2 regions of the Apibacter raozihei genome follow, and region 2 is predicted to be linked to the other one. Evidence: riboswitches for the same ligand, from Rfam matches in the RefSeq annotation. Region 2 holds a riboswitch; the other holds the start of a gene.
The links. Region 2 has a riboswitch for cobalamin ahead of metE (5-methyltetrahydropteroyltriglutamate--homocysteine S-methyltransferase). Riboswitches for the same ligand answer to the same signal wherever they lie in the genome.
Positions count from the first base shown of each region.

Region 1: another riboswitch for cobalamin. It lies ahead of EOV51_RS13560 (TonB-dependent receptor); the one in region 2 lies ahead of metE (5-methyltetrahydropteroyltriglutamate--homocysteine S-methyltransferase).

Region 1 is NZ_CP034930.1:3,041,326-3,050,157, reverse strand. Features, by position in the region: gene EOV51_RS13575 (cell surface protein) at 1-369, opposite strand, end outside; gene EOV51_RS13570 (YncE family protein) at 373-1,524, opposite strand; gene EOV51_RS13565 (YncE family protein) at 1,530-2,624, opposite strand; gene EOV51_RS13560 (TonB-dependent receptor) at 2,634-4,646, opposite strand; cobalamin riboswitch at 4,772-4,969, opposite strand; gene EOV51_RS13555 (MerR family transcriptional regulator) at 5,032-5,364, shown strand; gene EOV51_RS13550 (hypothetical protein) at 5,384-5,620, shown strand; gene EOV51_RS13545 (SDR family oxidoreductase) at 5,703-6,581, shown strand; gene EOV51_RS13540 (glycosyltransferase family 2 protein) at 6,589-7,614, opposite strand; gene EOV51_RS13535 (glycosyltransferase family 2 protein) at 7,618-8,574, opposite strand; gene EOV51_RS13530 (PadR family transcriptional regulator) at 8,719-8,832, shown strand, end outside.
Region 2 is NZ_CP034930.1:1,139,030-1,147,861, reverse strand. Features, by position in the region: gene EOV51_RS05290 (fumarylacetoacetate hydrolase family protein) at 1-564, shown strand, start outside; gene EOV51_RS05285 (DUF421 domain-containing protein) at 567-1,262, opposite strand; gene EOV51_RS05280 (acyl-CoA thioesterase) at 1,440-1,832, opposite strand; gene metE (5-methyltetrahydropteroyltriglutamate--homocysteine S-methyltransferase) at 1,850-4,159, opposite strand; cobalamin riboswitch at 4,345-4,528, opposite strand; gene EOV51_RS05270 (SIMPL domain-containing protein) at 4,702-5,433, opposite strand; gene fbaA (class II fructose-bisphosphate aldolase) at 5,512-6,579, opposite strand; gene EOV51_RS05260 (SDR family NAD(P)-dependent oxidoreductase) at 6,739-7,545, shown strand; gene EOV51_RS05255 (helix-turn-helix domain-containing protein) at 7,979-8,832, shown strand, end outside.

The sequences.
Region 1 (8,832 bases), 1.4 Mb from region 2:
ACGACTGTAAGACGGCGTTTCTAAAGTTACATAAATGTATATTTGTTTAGTAAAGACATCATTTCCCCGAGTAATTTTTAAAATTACAGGATATGCTCCTGTATACAAAGCAAGAAATTCCAACTGTTGATTTTTAATATTAACAGAGTCCTTTAGGGTAGTTTTGCTTTGAATAATCCATTCAAATGTGGTAGGGGATTCGGCCGTTGATTGTGGGGATAGAGTCAACAATTTTAATCTATTAACACTGTAGCTGTCATTAATTCCAATGTTTTCTGTTTGTTCCGTATCCGAAGAATCATCACCAGAGCAACTAATAGTAGAAGCTAAAAGTAAAGTAAAATTAAAAATATAAATAATTTTTTTCATAGGCTATTTTTTTAAGTTTTTAGGTAAAAAGGCAAAATGTCCGGGAATATCTCCCGTAACGGCTTTCCATTTTAAATAACCAAATTTATCAAAGCAATAAATTGTTCCGGGACTTACATAATTTTTAGCATCAGTTATAAAGATATCTCCATTATCGGAATTTATCGTTATGCCATAAGGGACAGTTATCTGGCTTTCTACATTATTTTTGATAAATTGGTCAGAAATGATTTTTTGAGTATTTATATCAATGATACCATAAGTTTTAATTTTATCTTTTGTACTCCATTGGTAACTAAAAAAATAAATTTTATCGTCTATAAAAGCCATATCAGAAATTGGAATATCTAATTTTTTTTCAACGTTGTCCGTTTCGGGATCAATAATAAAAGTCTTAGAAGGAATATCGTTATAGTTTCCGCGAGAAGTAACCCAAAGTTTATTATTTTTATCTTTTTTTATTTTCCATAGATTAATATCCACTTCTATTTTTTTTATTTCTTTAAAAGTAGAAAGATCGATGACAGAAACAGTGTGATCATAGTCAGGAGCACGATAACCTCCGGAATTGGCTACGTATAATTTATTATTAGCTATAGTCATCTCTTCTGGTTGGTAACCCACTGTTTCTTTTGAAATTATCTCAAAAGTAGCAGTGTCTACTTTGGCTATATACCCCAACTGGGCGTTAGGATCCATTCCTACAGGCCCTGCATACGATGAGATGTATGCATACCCTTTATCAAATATTATATAACGGCAATTAGGAATTTTAATTTCTGCGATATGTGTTGCATTTTTTGCATTCATTACTTCAACGTAATTAGATACGTTGATAACTGCATATAGTTTAGAACCATATATTTGAATATCATTGCCTACATCTCCTAAATTTCCAACTACTGAAGGATTAGCTTTTCCATAAATATTTTTTGAGTAAGTTCCTTTAGTATAATCGAAATAATCTATAGATGCTTTATTATAGCCCATATTTCCTTCATTAAGAATATATAATCCATCCGTATCAATATCTTCAGGAGTAGTGATACGGTCGTTTTCAGGATCCAATGCCGAAATTTCATCATTGTGACATGAATAGAAAATGAAAAGGGATAAACAAAGTATCCCTACGTTTTTTATATAATTAGTTTTCATGGAAACTATTTAGTTAAGAAAGCGAAATGTCCCGGTATAACTCCTGTCTGATTTTCAGATAATAAAGTTCCGCTTGAATTGAATCGGTACAATTTACCTGGTGAATAATAATTGGTTGCATCTGCAATAAATATATCACCATTTTTAGGGTTGATAGTTATACCATAAGGAGTTTTAATTTCAGATTGTGTGGATTCATCCAAAAAGCGATCAGCAATTTTTATTTGAGTAGTAATATCAATCACCCCATATTGATTAGTTGATGTACTTCCCACCCATTCGGTACCATAGTAATAAAGTTTATCCTGATAAAAAGCCATATCACTTACCGTAATATTAAAAGTTTTTATTATTTCATCATTTTCCGGAGATAAAACAGACAAACCGGGTGCATTGCCTCTAGATGAAATCCATACCTTATTATTTTTATCGGTTCTCACTCTCCACAAATTAGGAGCAACCACTTTACGCTGAGTTTCCGTAAAGGTATTTAAATCAATAATGGATACAGTATTATCTAAATCATCCTGTGTATATCCTCCTGAGTTAGCTACATATAATTTATTATTAGCAATAGCCATTTCTTCCGGCTGATAACCCACGGCAACTTCATTAACTATAGATAAGTCGGCAGTATTTATTTTATAAACAATACCTGTTCGTTTTTGACCGGAAACAATAGGACCGTTAAATGAAGTAACATAGGCATACCCATTATTAAAGACAATGCTTCTGCAATTGTTGATTTTTATTTGTCCCAGATGTTTGGCGGTCTGGGCGTCCATAACTTCAATATAATTAGAACCGTTGATTACCGCATAGAGTTTTCCATTATATATTCGAAGATCATTACCAATATCACCCAGCTTATTTACTATATCAGGATTTACCTTTGTATAAACACTTAATGTATATTCTCCGGTATCCAGATTTAAAAAATCCAGTGAGGCGTTATTATTACCCATGGCACCTTCATTTAGAACAAATAATCCGTTGCCTAAAGTGACTGTGTCGGAAGCCTCACTCCAAATATCATCGTTATTACAGGAAATAAGACTGAATACTGCAAATAAAAGAAAAAGTAATTTTTTAAAGTTCATATTTTTAATTTATAAATTTATACGTAATGAAAGCCTGTAATTTCTTCCAGGCATAGGATAATTTCTTATAACATAATACTGTCTATCGAAAATATTATTAACTTCAGCCGCTATTTTAAACTTAAAATGACTGGCTTGAATGGTATGAGATAGAGATAAATCATGGGTATACCATTCTTTTTCGTAATTATCTGGAATATTAGCAGACATATTGTATCTTTCACCGGTGTATATAAAACTGTAATTTAAATCCCATTTTTTAAATATCAGCCCAGCCAATAAGCTGCCACTGTTCCATGGTATATATGGAATTTGATTTTTATAATAACTATCTTTAGGTGATGTAACATCCTGTGCATCTTCATAAGTATAAACTGCTTTCAGATTAATCAACATCTCTTTCTGAAATAATACCGATGCCTGGGTAGATATTTCTATACCTTTAATACGAGTTTCACCTAAATTGATCATAGACCACCTGAAAGGCTGTATAGCCAATGCAATAATTTTATCTCTGACTTCATTATAATAGATATCGGCAGAAAATCCCCAATTTTTGACTACAGAGGAAGAAAAGTCCTGACTGTAATTAATTCCGAAATCATACTGTGTTGTATATTCTGGTTTTAAATTAGAAGTACCGATTTCTGTATAGTATAGATCATTAAAAGTAGGTGCCCTGAATATTCTCTTATAAAAGCCATGAAGTGTAAAATCACTCTTGATAAAAGGCTTATAACTAAGAAAAAGAGTAGGAGTAAATTCATTTTTATCAGGTGAAGCCTGTGTAGATAATTTATTATTTATTTTTTCCTGAATAAATGTTCCTAAAACACTGGCCTGAAATTTCAGGCGTTTTAATTGAATATTACTAGCCAGTGCTACAAGTTCTGTGTTTCTTTCCGGGTAAGCAAATTGGTAAAGATTAGCATCCAGAGAGTTATATTGATAGTCTGCGGATAATCCTAAATCCCAAAATGGTAATAAAGAATATTTTTGAGCTAGTGAAAAATAAAATTCTTTTTGCTTATAAATATTATTTATGTATTTAGTAGACTCATCATTGCTAAGATAATGAGTATAGTCATATGCAAATTTGCTGTTTAGGAGTAGTTTGTATTTATCAGTTATTTCTTTTTCAAAAGAACCCTGAATGAAAAAATTTGTATCCCACTGTTTTTGTTTTTTTTCATATACGTTTTTAACAATAGCCGTAGGAATGCCTCTTTCAGAGTCATAATAATAGCTTTTAAAATTCCATTTTCCGCGGTAAATATTTCCAAATATACCTGCCTCTGCTCTTATCGCATTTATGTTTCCATTTTTTCGGATTGCAGTGGTATCCCAAGCGATAGCACCTCCTGAGGTCCTCATAGTCTGACGAAATTTATATTTTCCGCTTGAATTGAGAAAGTCAATACTTAGAGAGGTACTAATAAAAGGTGAAATTTTTTGCTCCCATATAAATGAAGGATTTACAAGTGAAAATGAACCTGATCGATAGCTAACTATTAAATTAGTTTTTTTATTTATTTTAAAATCAGGCTTTTTACTTTTTAAGTAAATACTTCCTGCAGTACTATAGTCTTTAGCTGTCTGAAGAATTTGACTTTTCTGACCATTGTACAACGAAATGGATTCCAGATTGTCTAATGAAAATTTTCCTAAATCAACAGTTCCGTTCTGGGCATTACCTAACTGAATTCCGTCATAAAACACACCTACGTGCTGGCTACCCATTCCTCTTATATTAACCGTTTTCATGCCGCCAATACCTCCGTAATCCTTTAACTGTACACCTGAAAAAAATCGGATAGCATCAGCAACAGTAACGCTGTTAAGTTTTTCCAATTCTTTACCGGACAACTTTTGATATGGAATTATATTATCATTTTGTTTCTTTCCTTCAATAATAATCTCAGAAATGTCTTTTTCTTCAGAATCAGTAATATTCTGGGAAAAAAGAAAAGTGGAAATAAAAATTAAGGTTATGGAAAATAATATGTTGTTATTCCTGTTCATTCGTAATTAGCTATATTTATGAAATATAAATTTGCAGCTTGGAATAAGTGAATAAACAGCAAAAGCAATACATTTTAATATTACTTAAATTGTTTACAGCTTTGTTCCTCGAAAGCTTATAAAACTATATTTCGATAGATTTGGCAGGTTTTCTGACTTTCCCCATTTAAAAGAATTGTATATGAATATGGATTCAATACATCTCTGAAATTACATAGCGAGATTACAGTAGCGGGCCTGTTCCGGATTTACACCGGATTTCCCTTTAAGTTTATATTGTTTGAAAATAAAAACAGATAAACACCAATCACTTACAAATATAAAGATTTAAATTACTTCGCCAATTATTTTTTATTAAGTAAATAAAATATCATAGATTTGAATCATGAATATCCAACTTCCTGAAAAATTGTATTACTCAATTGGAGAAGTCGCACAGGCTTTTCAGGTAAATACTTCTCTTATAAGATTCTGGGAGAAGGAGTTTGATATAATTGCTCCAAAAAAAAATAAAAAAGGAGATAGATTTTTTACACCGGAAGATATAAAAAATCTGAGACTTATTTATCATTTGGTTAAGGAAAAAGGGTATACTTTAGATGGGGCAAGAACCGTATTGAGTACTCAATCAAATATATCAAAAAAAATAGAAATTATTACCCGTTTACAAGCGGTTAAGGCAGAACTGATTAAGCTAAAAGATTTATTAGACGATTAAATTTAAATTTAAATAGAAAATGGAATTACCAAAATTTTTAATTGCAGACAACTCTAACTTTCCTGATGACTTGTTTGTAGTACACACAGAATATCCTCGTTTTATTTTAAACGTAGAGGAAGAAGAAGTAGAATGGTTCGATCAATTGGAAGGAGAAGAAGAAGATGTTACCAATGAGGTAAACGAATTACTTCAGCAAGCTTTTGATTTTTGCGATGCCGAAATTGATAAGTACGAAGAGGAAGATGAAAATTAATTTTTAATAAAATAAAAATGGAAAAATAAGCAGTATCACTGCTTATTTTTTTTATATTTACTATAAACAAAACATATAAATGATGAACTATAATCAAGGAATGATGATGCCCGGAACACTTGAAGGTAAAGTGGTTATAGTTACGGGAGGAGGAACGGGCTTGGGAAAATCCATGACACAATATTTTCTTACATTGGGAGCTAAAGTAGTCATTGTTTCCAGAAATTCAGATAAATTAAATGAAACTGCTCAGCAATTAAGAACTGAATGTGAGCAGGGTGAAATTCTTACTTATGCTTTGGATGTTAGAGAATATGAGGCTGTTGAAACTATGGTTGACTTTGTAATTGATCATTTGGGTAAAATTGATATCTTAGTAAATAACGCTGCTGGAAACTTTATTTCTCCGACTGAGAGATTATCATCCAGGGCTTTTGATATAATAATTGATATTGTATTAAAAGGTAGTAAAAATTGTACGTTGGCAATAGGTAAATATTGGATTAAGAATAACTTGCCAGGTACCGTGTTGAGTATTGTAACTACCTACTCATGGACAGGTTCTGGTTATGTTGTCCCATCAGCAATGGCTAAAGCAGGAGTTCTAGCAATGACACGTTCTTTGGCTGTGGAATGGGGGAAATACAAGATAAGGTTTAATGCGATTGCTCCGGGTCCTTTTCCCACTAAAGGAGCCTGGGAACGGTTATTACCTGGGCATTTAAAAGAAAAATTTGATTTAACTAGTAAAAACCCATTGAAAAGAGTAGGCGAACATCAGGAATTGTCCAATTTAGCAGCTTTTCTTATTTCAGATTATTCTTCATTTATAAACGGTGAAGTTGTAACAATCGATGGAGGAGAATGGCTTCAAGGTGCTGGAGAATTTAATATTTTTGACCAAATTACCCCTGAAGAATGGGAATATATTAATCAAAACATAAAAAAGATAAATAAATAAATGCTGATTAATTATTGTCTACTTCACATCCTTGTACCCTATATTGATCTTTAAATTTTTCAGCCCATTTTTTCCATTCATCTGATTTTGCTTTTGGGTTTTGTGCTTCATCTAGAAAACTGGTAATATAAGTTTCTGAAAAATCATTAGGATAATTTTCAATTGGATTAAAATTGTCGCAATACCACTTTTCATTAATAATATGATTAAAAATATTTACATCAAAATTAAAACCGTAAGAATGGTATGAATTAGTTGAAGAAGAAACAAATGTTGTTTGCATAGCCTCAGTTTTAAGCTGGCAGATTAAGTTTTTATTATTTTTATGCTTTCGATAGTACATAGAAGCGTTGAGCAATTGTCGAATTTCATTTACTTTCCCATTGTTATTTTGCCATATTTTAAGCCAGTATTCTTTTTTATACATTCCCATGAGTATAGAGTTTAACTCCCAGTATTTTCCGATACTTTCATTATTAACAAATCGTAGTTTATAAAGCAGGCTAAAAAATTTGTATTTATTAAAAAAATACATATTCATTATAAAGTAAGGAGCAGTAAATAAGTCGATTTGATTCGCTAAAACATCATCAGCTATTGTCATGGATTCATTCTTTTTATTTTTCTTTCCTAACCATCCCAACTTAAGTAGCGAAATATTTTTATCTTTCATTATTTTTGAAAGAAGATCTACGTTAATTGATTTTGTAAACCAAACATCATCTTCAGTAATAATAAAATAATTGGAACTATTTTTAACAGAATCTATCCATAACTTAGAAGGAATTTCAAAACCGTTAATTTCCTTCCCTGTTTTAAGGTTTTCTTCAATAGCTTTATTTTTCTTTAAATAAGTTTCTGACTTAATTATAATGACTTCCGGATATTTAATTAATATTTTTTTTAAATATTTTTCAGGAGTGCCGTCATCTAGAATTTTTATATTTTTAAAACCTTTGATGTTTTTATAAATGCTAAATAAGCATCTATCCAAATAATATGGTCTGTTAAATGATTTTATAAGAATATCCATAAATTAAATTTTAGAATATAAAAAATTTAAAAAACTAAAAATATTTTTATTTTTTGAAATATTGTAGTAAAATAAGTAAATAAGAGATGATGAGTGAAATTTTTTATATTTTTTTAATAAAAAAGTAAGGTCGTTTAAATTTTTAGCATAAATAGATATTTTAAAAGATTTTATGAGATCCTGTTTATTTATATAATAATCCAAATCATAAATATTTAAAAATTCCTCAGGATTAAATGTATTATAGGAATCTATTTTATTTTTTAATCTTTCTTTATAAAACTCACGGGTTTTGTTTAAAAAAAGCCACTGAATAAGTTGATTATTTTGTCTAGAAAGAGATCCTTGTGTAGTTCTGTATTTAATCAGTTTATCATTAAGATTGTTAATTATAAAATTTTTAGAGGCAGCATTTAAAGCAAAATCATAATCTTCGCAATAAAACATTTTTTCACGATATCTATAACCTATATTTTTAAAAAAAGATGCTGAATGAGGCATTAAGTTCTTTTTTAAAATTCCTTTTTTTATATCTAACCATTCTGTAGGATAATGATAATCAAATAAAAAATCATTTTTTTCATTAATAAATACTACAGTTCCACCTAATAAAAAAACGTCCTGATGAGTTTCCATATAATTGACTTGTTTTTCAAGTCTTTCCGGAAGTGCAACATCATCGGAATCCAAAATAGCAATATATTTTCCCTTTGCCTTTTCAATACCAAGATTGCGTGATTTAATAACAAACATGTTTTGCTCATTATTAATAAGTTGGATTCTAGAATCAATTAAACAAAAAGATTCAGCTATTTTTTTTGTAGAATCGGAAGATCCGTCATTTATTATAATTAATTCCCAGTCAGTGTACGATTGATTCATTACAGATTCAATAGATTCAGAAATGAATTTTTCTGCATTATAAGCAGCCATAATAACAGAGACTAAAGGAGAAGACATAATTAATAGATAAAGTATTTTTTAATAATTGTTACAAAAGTATGAATATTAATTTTAAAATAATAGTAAAAAAAAATAGTACTTTGTATTGCATAATACTAAATAATAACTATATTTGCTGTATTATTTAATTAAAAGTTTTAAATGAACACTGAAAATATTAAGGCCCAGATGCGTAAAGGTGTTTTAGAATATTGTATTCTAAGCATTATAAAAAGAGGCGATGCTTACGTATCTGACTTGATTGATGCGCTTAAA
Region 2 (8,832 bases):
GAGCTTAATAATGACATTCCTAAAGAACCTGTATTATTTTTAAAACCGGACACAGCAATACTTAGACCGGGTGAAGATTTTTATATTCCTGAATTTAGTGATAATTTACAGCATGAAGTCGAATTATTGCTGAAAATATGTAAAACAGGAAAGTATATTCAACCTGAATTCGCTGAAAATTATTACTCCGAAATAGGCCTTGGAATTGATTTTACTGCTCGCGACTTACAGGATAAACTTAAGGATAAAGGTCTTCCTTGGGAAATATCTAAAGCTTTTGATCATTCCGCTTTAATTGGAAATTTTGTTACTAAAGATAAAGTCAATCTAGAAAATGTTAATTTTTCTTTATTAAAAAACGGAAATATGCAACAGCAAGGAAATTCTTCCGATATGCTTTTTCCTTTTAATACGCTCGTTTCTTATATATCCCAGTTTTTTACATTAAAAACCGGAGATATTATTTTTACCGGAACTCCTTCTGGTGTTTCAGCTGTAAAGGAAAATGACATTTTGGAAGGTTTTATTGAAAATGAGAAATTTTTTGAGATAGCTATAAGATAAGTTTATTTATTTATCTTTATCTTATGATCCTGGCTTTTTGGAACAATAAAAAATTTTTCAGGCGACCACTGTGCTAAAAAAATTTCGGATACGTCTTCATATCCTTCTTTTTTAAGCTCTTCCTTAAGCCAGTCTTCCGTTTTATCTATTCCTTCCAGATAAACATGATTAATTTCCCCTTCTATAACTAATAAAACTGCGTATTTGTCATAATCATCTGTAAAAGCTGTAATCGACCCATCTTGCTCCATTTGTGCAAAATACACTTTAGATATATCATAGATTCCATCATTTTTCAAAACGTTTGCATAGGTCATAATATCCATTTTTGCTTTTTTAAATCCTTCAACATTGAGTTTTCCTTTAAGTACCAAGGGAATAATAGGCCCTTCAATCAATCCTCTTAAACGGCTATATTTTTTCGAAAAAAAAGCAATAAAATATATAATTATGGTCCATATCAATAAGACTATCCCAAACTCTAATATAGAAATACCCGGATTGTATAATATCCCTCCGACGAGACCTCCTAAAACAATATTCTGAATAAGGTCTATACCTGATACCTGATTTAGGATTGTTCGCCCAATAAGCTTAATGTAAACTAAAACAGCTATAAATGCTACAACAAGTTTTATTCCAATAAAAATGTTGTCAACCAAATTAAAACTACCGAAAAAAGCATTTTTTAAATCCATTACCTTATGTAAATTAGTGTTGAATACAAAATTATAAATTTTATCTTACAAATTGTCTAATTTTTCTTAGCTCATTTAATTGACTATACGTTTTTAATTAAACAGATTATAAAAAATGAGCCAAAAGTCTTTAACTTTCAGCTCATTTTAAACAAAACTAGATAAAACCTTTCTGTTTTAATCTAAAACAGAAACCGGCCTTTTATCATCTCCTACAGCAACAAAAGTAAATTCACCAGTAACAGCTTTTTCTCTATGTTCATAATACATTTGTTCAATAAATATTTCCACTTTTACTTTTAAACTGGTGTTTCCAATTTCTATTACATTCCCAATCAGTTCCACAATTGTTCCTGCAGGTATGGATTTTTTAAAATCAATTTTATCACTTCTAACGGTAACCATTTGCTTGTGGCAAAATCTTGTCGCTGTAATAAAAGCAACTTCATCCATCCACTGCATAGCAGTTCCTCCGAATAAAGTGTCATAATGATTTGTTGTACCAGGAAATACAGCTTTTAAAATTCTTGATTCCGATTTTTTCTTTCTTTCTTCCAGGTTTAGATCCATATTTATTATTTTATTGTTTATACATGCGAAGCTCTCATTTCTTCAGCAGCTGCTACCATTTCTATAAGAGCTTTTTTTGTTTCATCCCAGCCTCTGGTTTTTAAACCACAATCAGGATTAATCCATAATTGATTTGTAGGAATTTCTTCTTCGGCTTTCTTCATAAGATTTACCATTTCTTCTCTCGAAGGAACCCTTGGTGAATGAATATCATAAACACCCGGCCCAATATCATTTGGATAATTGAATTTAGAAAATACATCTAATAACTCCATGTTAGAACGAGAACATTCTATAGTAATTACATCTGCATCCATATCAGCTATATTCTCTATGATATCGTTGAACTCAGAATAGCACATATGCGTATGAATCTGCGTTTCATCCTTTACACCACAAGACGAAATTCTAAATGCTTTAATTGCCCAATTAAGATAGTTTTCCCAATCTGCTTTTCTTAAAGGCAATCCTTCTCTGATAGCAGGTTCATCTATCTGTATAATATTGATTCCTGCTTTTTCCAAATCAAGGACTTCATCTCTAATTGCTAATGCTATTTGATAACAGGTATCTTTTCTTGGTTGATCGTCTCTTACAAAACTCCATTGCAAAATAGTAACCGGACCTGTCAACATACCCTTAACCCATTTATCTGTAAGAGATTGCGCATAGGCAGACCATTGCACAGTCATAGGCTCAGGACGATGAACATCTCCATAAATGATTGGAGGTTTTACACATCTGCTTCCATAGCTCTGCACCCATCCATTTTTTGAAAATGCAACACCTTCCAGACTTTCACCAAAGTATTCAACCATATCATTTCGTTCAAATTCGCCATGAACGAGAACATCCAATCCAATTTCTTCCTGAAAACGTATAGCCTTTTCAGTTTCTTTCTTTAGTAAATCTTCATATTCAGAGAGAGAAATTTCTCCTTTTTTCATTTTTGAACGCCACGAGCGTACTTCAGCGGTTTGTGGAAATGATCCTATAGTTGTAGTAGCAAATAAGGGTAATTCCAGAGCTTTTTGTTGTTTTTCTTTCCTTTCGGAGAAAATATTATGTCTTTTATCCTCTACTTTTTCTATATTTTTAATTCTATCCTGAACGTTTTGATTATGAATAAGCGGAGAAATATTCCTTCTACTTACAGAATCTGTGTTTTCTTCCAATTCTTTTAAAAATTCGGGTGTATCCTTTTTTTCTGCTAATTGTTTAAGTGTTACTACCTCTTTGATTTTTTGTTTGGAAAAAGCCAGCCAATCTTTAATTTCCGGAGAAAGAACTTTTTCGTTGGTTTCTGAGTCCAAATCTACAGGGCAGTGAATTAAAGAACAGGAAGGTGCTATTATCACTCTATCTTTTCCTACTTTGTCTGAGGCTCTGTCAATTATTTTTAAAGAATTCTTAAAATTATTTTTCCAGATGTTTCTCCCATCAATAATCCCTAGAGAAACAGACATATTTTCCGGAAGCTTGTCAAGTACTTCATCAAGTTGTTCAGGACAGCGAACCAAATCTATATGTAATGCCTGCACAGGCAAGCTGAGAGCTAGATCTAAATTATCTTTAAGACCATCAAAGTAAGTAGCAATCATTTTCTTGATAAACGGATACTTTTTATTAATTTCGGTATATACATATTGTAATGCATCCTTTACTTCAGCGTCTATATCTAATGCAAGAAAGGGTTCATCGAATTGTATCCATTCCACTCCTGCTTCTTTTAATTTTTCAATGATTTCCAAATAAATCGGCAGAAGACTTTTTACTAATTCTATCTTATTGAAATCTTTTTCTTTTTCTTTACCAAGCAACAAATACGATACAGGACCTATTATAACAGGCTTTGTAATAATGCCTTCTTGTTTTGCTTCTAAAAATTCATCTATAATTTTTGTTGAGAATAAAGAAAATTTCTGATTCTTTTCAAATTCAGGTACAATGTAATGATAGTTAGTATCAAACCATTTGGTCATTTCCATTGCAGTTATATCAATACCTTCCTTTTGATATCCTCTTGCCATTGCAAAATACAACTCCTGTTCAGAGTTTGAGCTCTTTACTAAAATTTTGTTGTAACGTTTAGGGATGGCTCCTACCATCAAAGACATATCCAATACCTGATCGTAAAACGAAAAATCGTTGGAAGGTATTACTTCTATTCCAGCACTTTTCTGTAACATCCAGTTTCCTAATCGGATATCTTTCCCTGTTTTCATCAGTTCCTCAACTGATATTTTACCGGCCCAAAATTTTTCACAAGCCTTTTTAAGTTCTCTGTTACTACCAATTCGCGGGTAGCCAAGATTGTGTGTTTGCATCTTTTTTAACTTTTAAATGATTAAACTATAAAAGTTCTTATTGTTAAACTTCAAAAATGCTTTCAAAAAAGAGTAAAGTATATGAGGTGTACTATATAGAAATAAAAATACCTCCCAGAAATATTTTATGGGATATACTTATCTTTATAATTTAACCTACGACCTTTGCTTCAAATCGCGAAAGCATTGTCAATTCAAAATAGGCAGGTCTCCTGGCTTGTAATATTTTATCTACCTTCTCACTTTTTACGGCAATGGTATATATTGATAAAACTCATACATTACTTACAGTTGCGCGACAGCTCATGATTTACACATGATTCCCTATTATTCTGCTTTTACACAGCACCATATTCTGGTTGATAAAGAAATTAAGAAAAGAACTTAACCAAACAAATATATAAAAAAAGTTATCTAATATTACGATTTATAACAAAATAAAAATGAGAGCAACACTCTCATTTTTATTTTGATTTAATTTTATTTAAAAAGCTTTTATTTATATTTTTTATAAAGTCAAAGTATCTGTTTTTATATACTTACTATTTAACTTCATACTCCAATCGAATAGTCACACTTGCTGTTTTATTTTTGGAAGAGGTATTAAATGTTCCTCCCCAAGAATATTCATCATCAGATGAATTTTGTGCTGTAATTTGAAAAACACCTAAATTTGCTGTTTTTAATTTACCTAATTTACCTCCTGCATTTTTAGCTATTTCCTCTGCTCTTTTTCTCGCATCTTGAGTAGCATCTGCAATCATCTGAATTTTTAAATCCGCTAATTTTGTATAATAATAAGAAGGGGCTTTTGAATAAAGTTCAACGCCACTATTAATTAGTTCGGTTATTTCACGTGATAAATTTTCAACTTTTTCGACATCTTTGGATTCAATGGACACTGTTTGATCTAATTGATAACCTGAAAATACAGAACTTCTCCCTCCATCTGTATTATAATAATCATACTGTTTATTAATATCTACAGAAGAAAAAACCAGCTCATTATCTTTGAACCCTTTTGACACCAGATAATCTCTTATTTTTTTCCTATCTTGCTCTAAATCCGAATATGCCGTTTTTAAATCCATGCTTTTCTTTGAAAAATCGCCATTCCATACAATCAAATCAGATATGAAATCTTTAGTACCTAAACCTTTAACTGAAATAGAAGTAGTCAGATTTTTATTTTTGAAAGAATTACCTAAAAAATAGGCTGATATTATTAAACCTAAAGAAGCTATTAATGTTGATACAACTAATCCTTTTCTCATTTTTATATTTTTATACCAAATATACAAAAAAAATAGCCAGATTATTAATCCAGCTATTTTTTTACTTTATAATTACTATTAAAGAGTATCAATATTATTTAAATCTTTAAAGGATTGTTCCAGTCTTTTCCCAAAAGATTCTTCTGATTTACGAACCCAAACTCTTGGATCATAATATTTTTTATTTGGAGAATCTTCTCCTGTTGGGTTACCTACCTGAGTTCTCAGATATTCTATATTAGTTTCTACATAATCTCTTACTCCTTCAAGATAAGCAAACTGTAAATCTGTATCTATATTCATTTTTATTACTCCGTAACTAATAGCTTCTCTAATTTCCTCCAAAGAAGATCCAGAACCTCCATGGAATACAAAGTTGATAGGTTTTTCAGAACCGCCAATTTGTTTTTGAATATACTCCTGAGAATTTCTTAATATTTTCGGTTCTAATTTAACATTACCCGGCTTATAAACTCCATGAACATTACCAAAAGCAGCAGCTATTGTGAAGTCTGGACTAATTGAATGTAATGCCTGATATGTTTTGTAAACATCTTCCGGCTGAGTATATAGTTTAGAGCTATCAACATCAGAGTTATCCACTCCGTCTTCTTCACCACCTGTAATTCCTATTTCTACTTCAAGAGTCATTCCCATTTTAGCCATTCTTTCGAAATATTTAGCCGAAATCTCAAGGTTTTCTTCTAAAGATTCTTCTGATAAGTCCAGCATATGTGAAGAGTATAGTGTTTTACCTTCTTTTTTATAAAATTCTTCACTTGCATCTAGCAAACCGTCTATCCAAGGAAGTAATTTTTTAGCGCAATGGTCTGTATGTAAAATTACTGTAGCACCATAAGCTTCAGCTAAAGTGTGAATATGTTTAGCTCCTGCTATAGCTCCTAAAACGTCTGCTCTAACATTATCATTTTTAAAACCTTTTCCGGCATTGAACTGTGCTCCTCCATTTGAAAATTGTATAATAATAGGAGCATTTACTTTTACTGCAGTTTCTAAGGCCGCATTTATATTACTGGAACCAATCACATTACAAGCAGGCAAGGCAAATTGTTTTTCTTTTGCGTAATCAAATATTTCTTTAACCAACGAACCGGTTGCAACACCGGCAGGAAACTTTCTACTCATGATTTTTTTGTATTTATTAAACTTTTAAGTTGTAAAGGTACTAAAGAAATTACATTTTAAAACCTAATTTTCATTGAATTTTCTCAGGTTTATGAGTTAATTTAACCAAATATTATATATTTACCTGATAAGCGTTAAAAATAAATACATTGAAATAGGATGAAAGATATATTTGAAAATAAAGTTATTTGGATTGTTGGTGCATCTTCGGGTATCGGTGAAGCTCTGGCTGTATATTTTAATCAATTAGGCAGCAAAATCATCTTGAGCGCCCGAAGGGAAGAAGAGCTTTTACGAATTAAGAACTCAACTTTATTTCCAGAGAATAATAAAATTCTGCCACTAGATTTATTTGATTCTTCTGATTTTAATGAAAAAACAAAAGAAGCTTTTTCATTTTATAATACTGTTGATTACGTATTTCTAAATGGGGGAACAAGTTCCAGAGGTTCTGTTGCGGAAACGAATATTGAAGTTTATAGGAAAATGATGGATTTGAATTTTTTCAGCTACGTAGAATTAACTAAAGAAATCCTCCCTTATTTTAATAAGCAAAAACATGGTCATTTTATAGTCACAAGTAGCACAATGGGTAAGATAGGCTCACTTGGGCGATCGGCTTACGCTTCTTCTAAACATGCCTTACATGGTTTCTATGATTGTCTAAGAGCAGAAGTTACTCCTCAAAATATTTATGTCACTTTATTAACTCCCGGATATATAGCTACTAATATTTCATATAACTCTCTTATGCCCGACGGATCTCCTAGAAAAGAGATGAGTGAAAACATTAAAAACGGTCTTCCTGTAGCTAAAGCAGCTCGACAGATTGCCAAGGGTGTCAAAAAAAAGAAAAATGAAATATTTATTGGAAAAAAATTGGGCGTAGAGCATCTATCATTATTTTTAATGCGTTTTTTTCCAGGTATACTCCATAAAGCTGTACGAGCTTTCCCTCCTAAATAAAAAAATTAGAGGAATTTATAAAAATAAATTCCTCTAAAAACTCTCTATAGCTACTAATGCTAACAAAAAATTAATTATGTTTTTTAGTATTTCTATTTAACATTACAAATGTACTAATTGAAACAAACCATATTTTGCTGATTTAATTTAATTACGAAAAAAAATTGCATAACATATAACAACCAGATTAAAAGCATCTTACATCAATTAATTTCAGAAAAAAACTTATTTTATTTTAAGATTTACTTTGTTTATTTTCTTTAACTTCACGCCCGCTAACTAATATATGAAATAACTTGTGGACAATTTTAAAAAAAACAGTACCAAAATTTTTATTGATACAATTAAAAGGGAGTTTATAAAAAACTATTTTAAGCTGCTCTGTTTTATGCTACTCATTAATTTAATTATTTATTATGTGTATGAGTGCAAAATGTTAGTAGATTACTTGCTGGGTGCAACTCTTTTTTTGCTTTGTTCACTTTTTTTATTTCCCAAATATTATAATATTAATCGTTTAGTAGATACCTGGTTTATCTTAAGTCCTATATATTTTACAGTTTTTATTATTCTTTTATGGAATTATTCATGCATTATTGTTATATGGTTGTTTCTAACCCCGTTGGGTGCTTATATGTTTTTCACTTTTAAAAAAACTATATACTGTACAATATTTATTTTCATTTATATAGCTATTCTTTCTGTCATATCTCATTATGTAGGTCCCTTTAATAGCTTTAGTATTGACAAAAATGGTGTTTTTATTATTGATATGGTAACCATTATTAATTACTTTATAAATATGGTCCTTTTACTTTTTTATAAAAACAAAATTAACAGAGCACAGTATAATGCTCAAAATCAACATGAAATTGAAAAATTGATAAATATTAGAAAGAAATATTTACAATCAGAATTTACGCCGGATGAATTAACTAAGTATAGTGAATTGTTTACAAAAATAAGTGACTATGTGGAAGTGAAAGAACCCTTTAAAAAATCTGATTTCACCATATCAGAATTATCTTCTGCTTTAAATTCAAATAGCTCCTACGTATCCAGAGCTATACGTATGAACGGTTTTTCAAATTTTAACAATTTCATGAATTCTTATAGAATCAATTATGTAAAACAACAGCTTCTTCAAAATCGTCATCAACAATATACTTTATGCTATATTTATACTGAGGCGGGTTTTACTCATCAGTCAACTTTTAACAGAATTTTTAAAGATTTTACTGAACTTACGCCTTCCCAGTACATTCAAGAAATAAAAAATATCCCTCA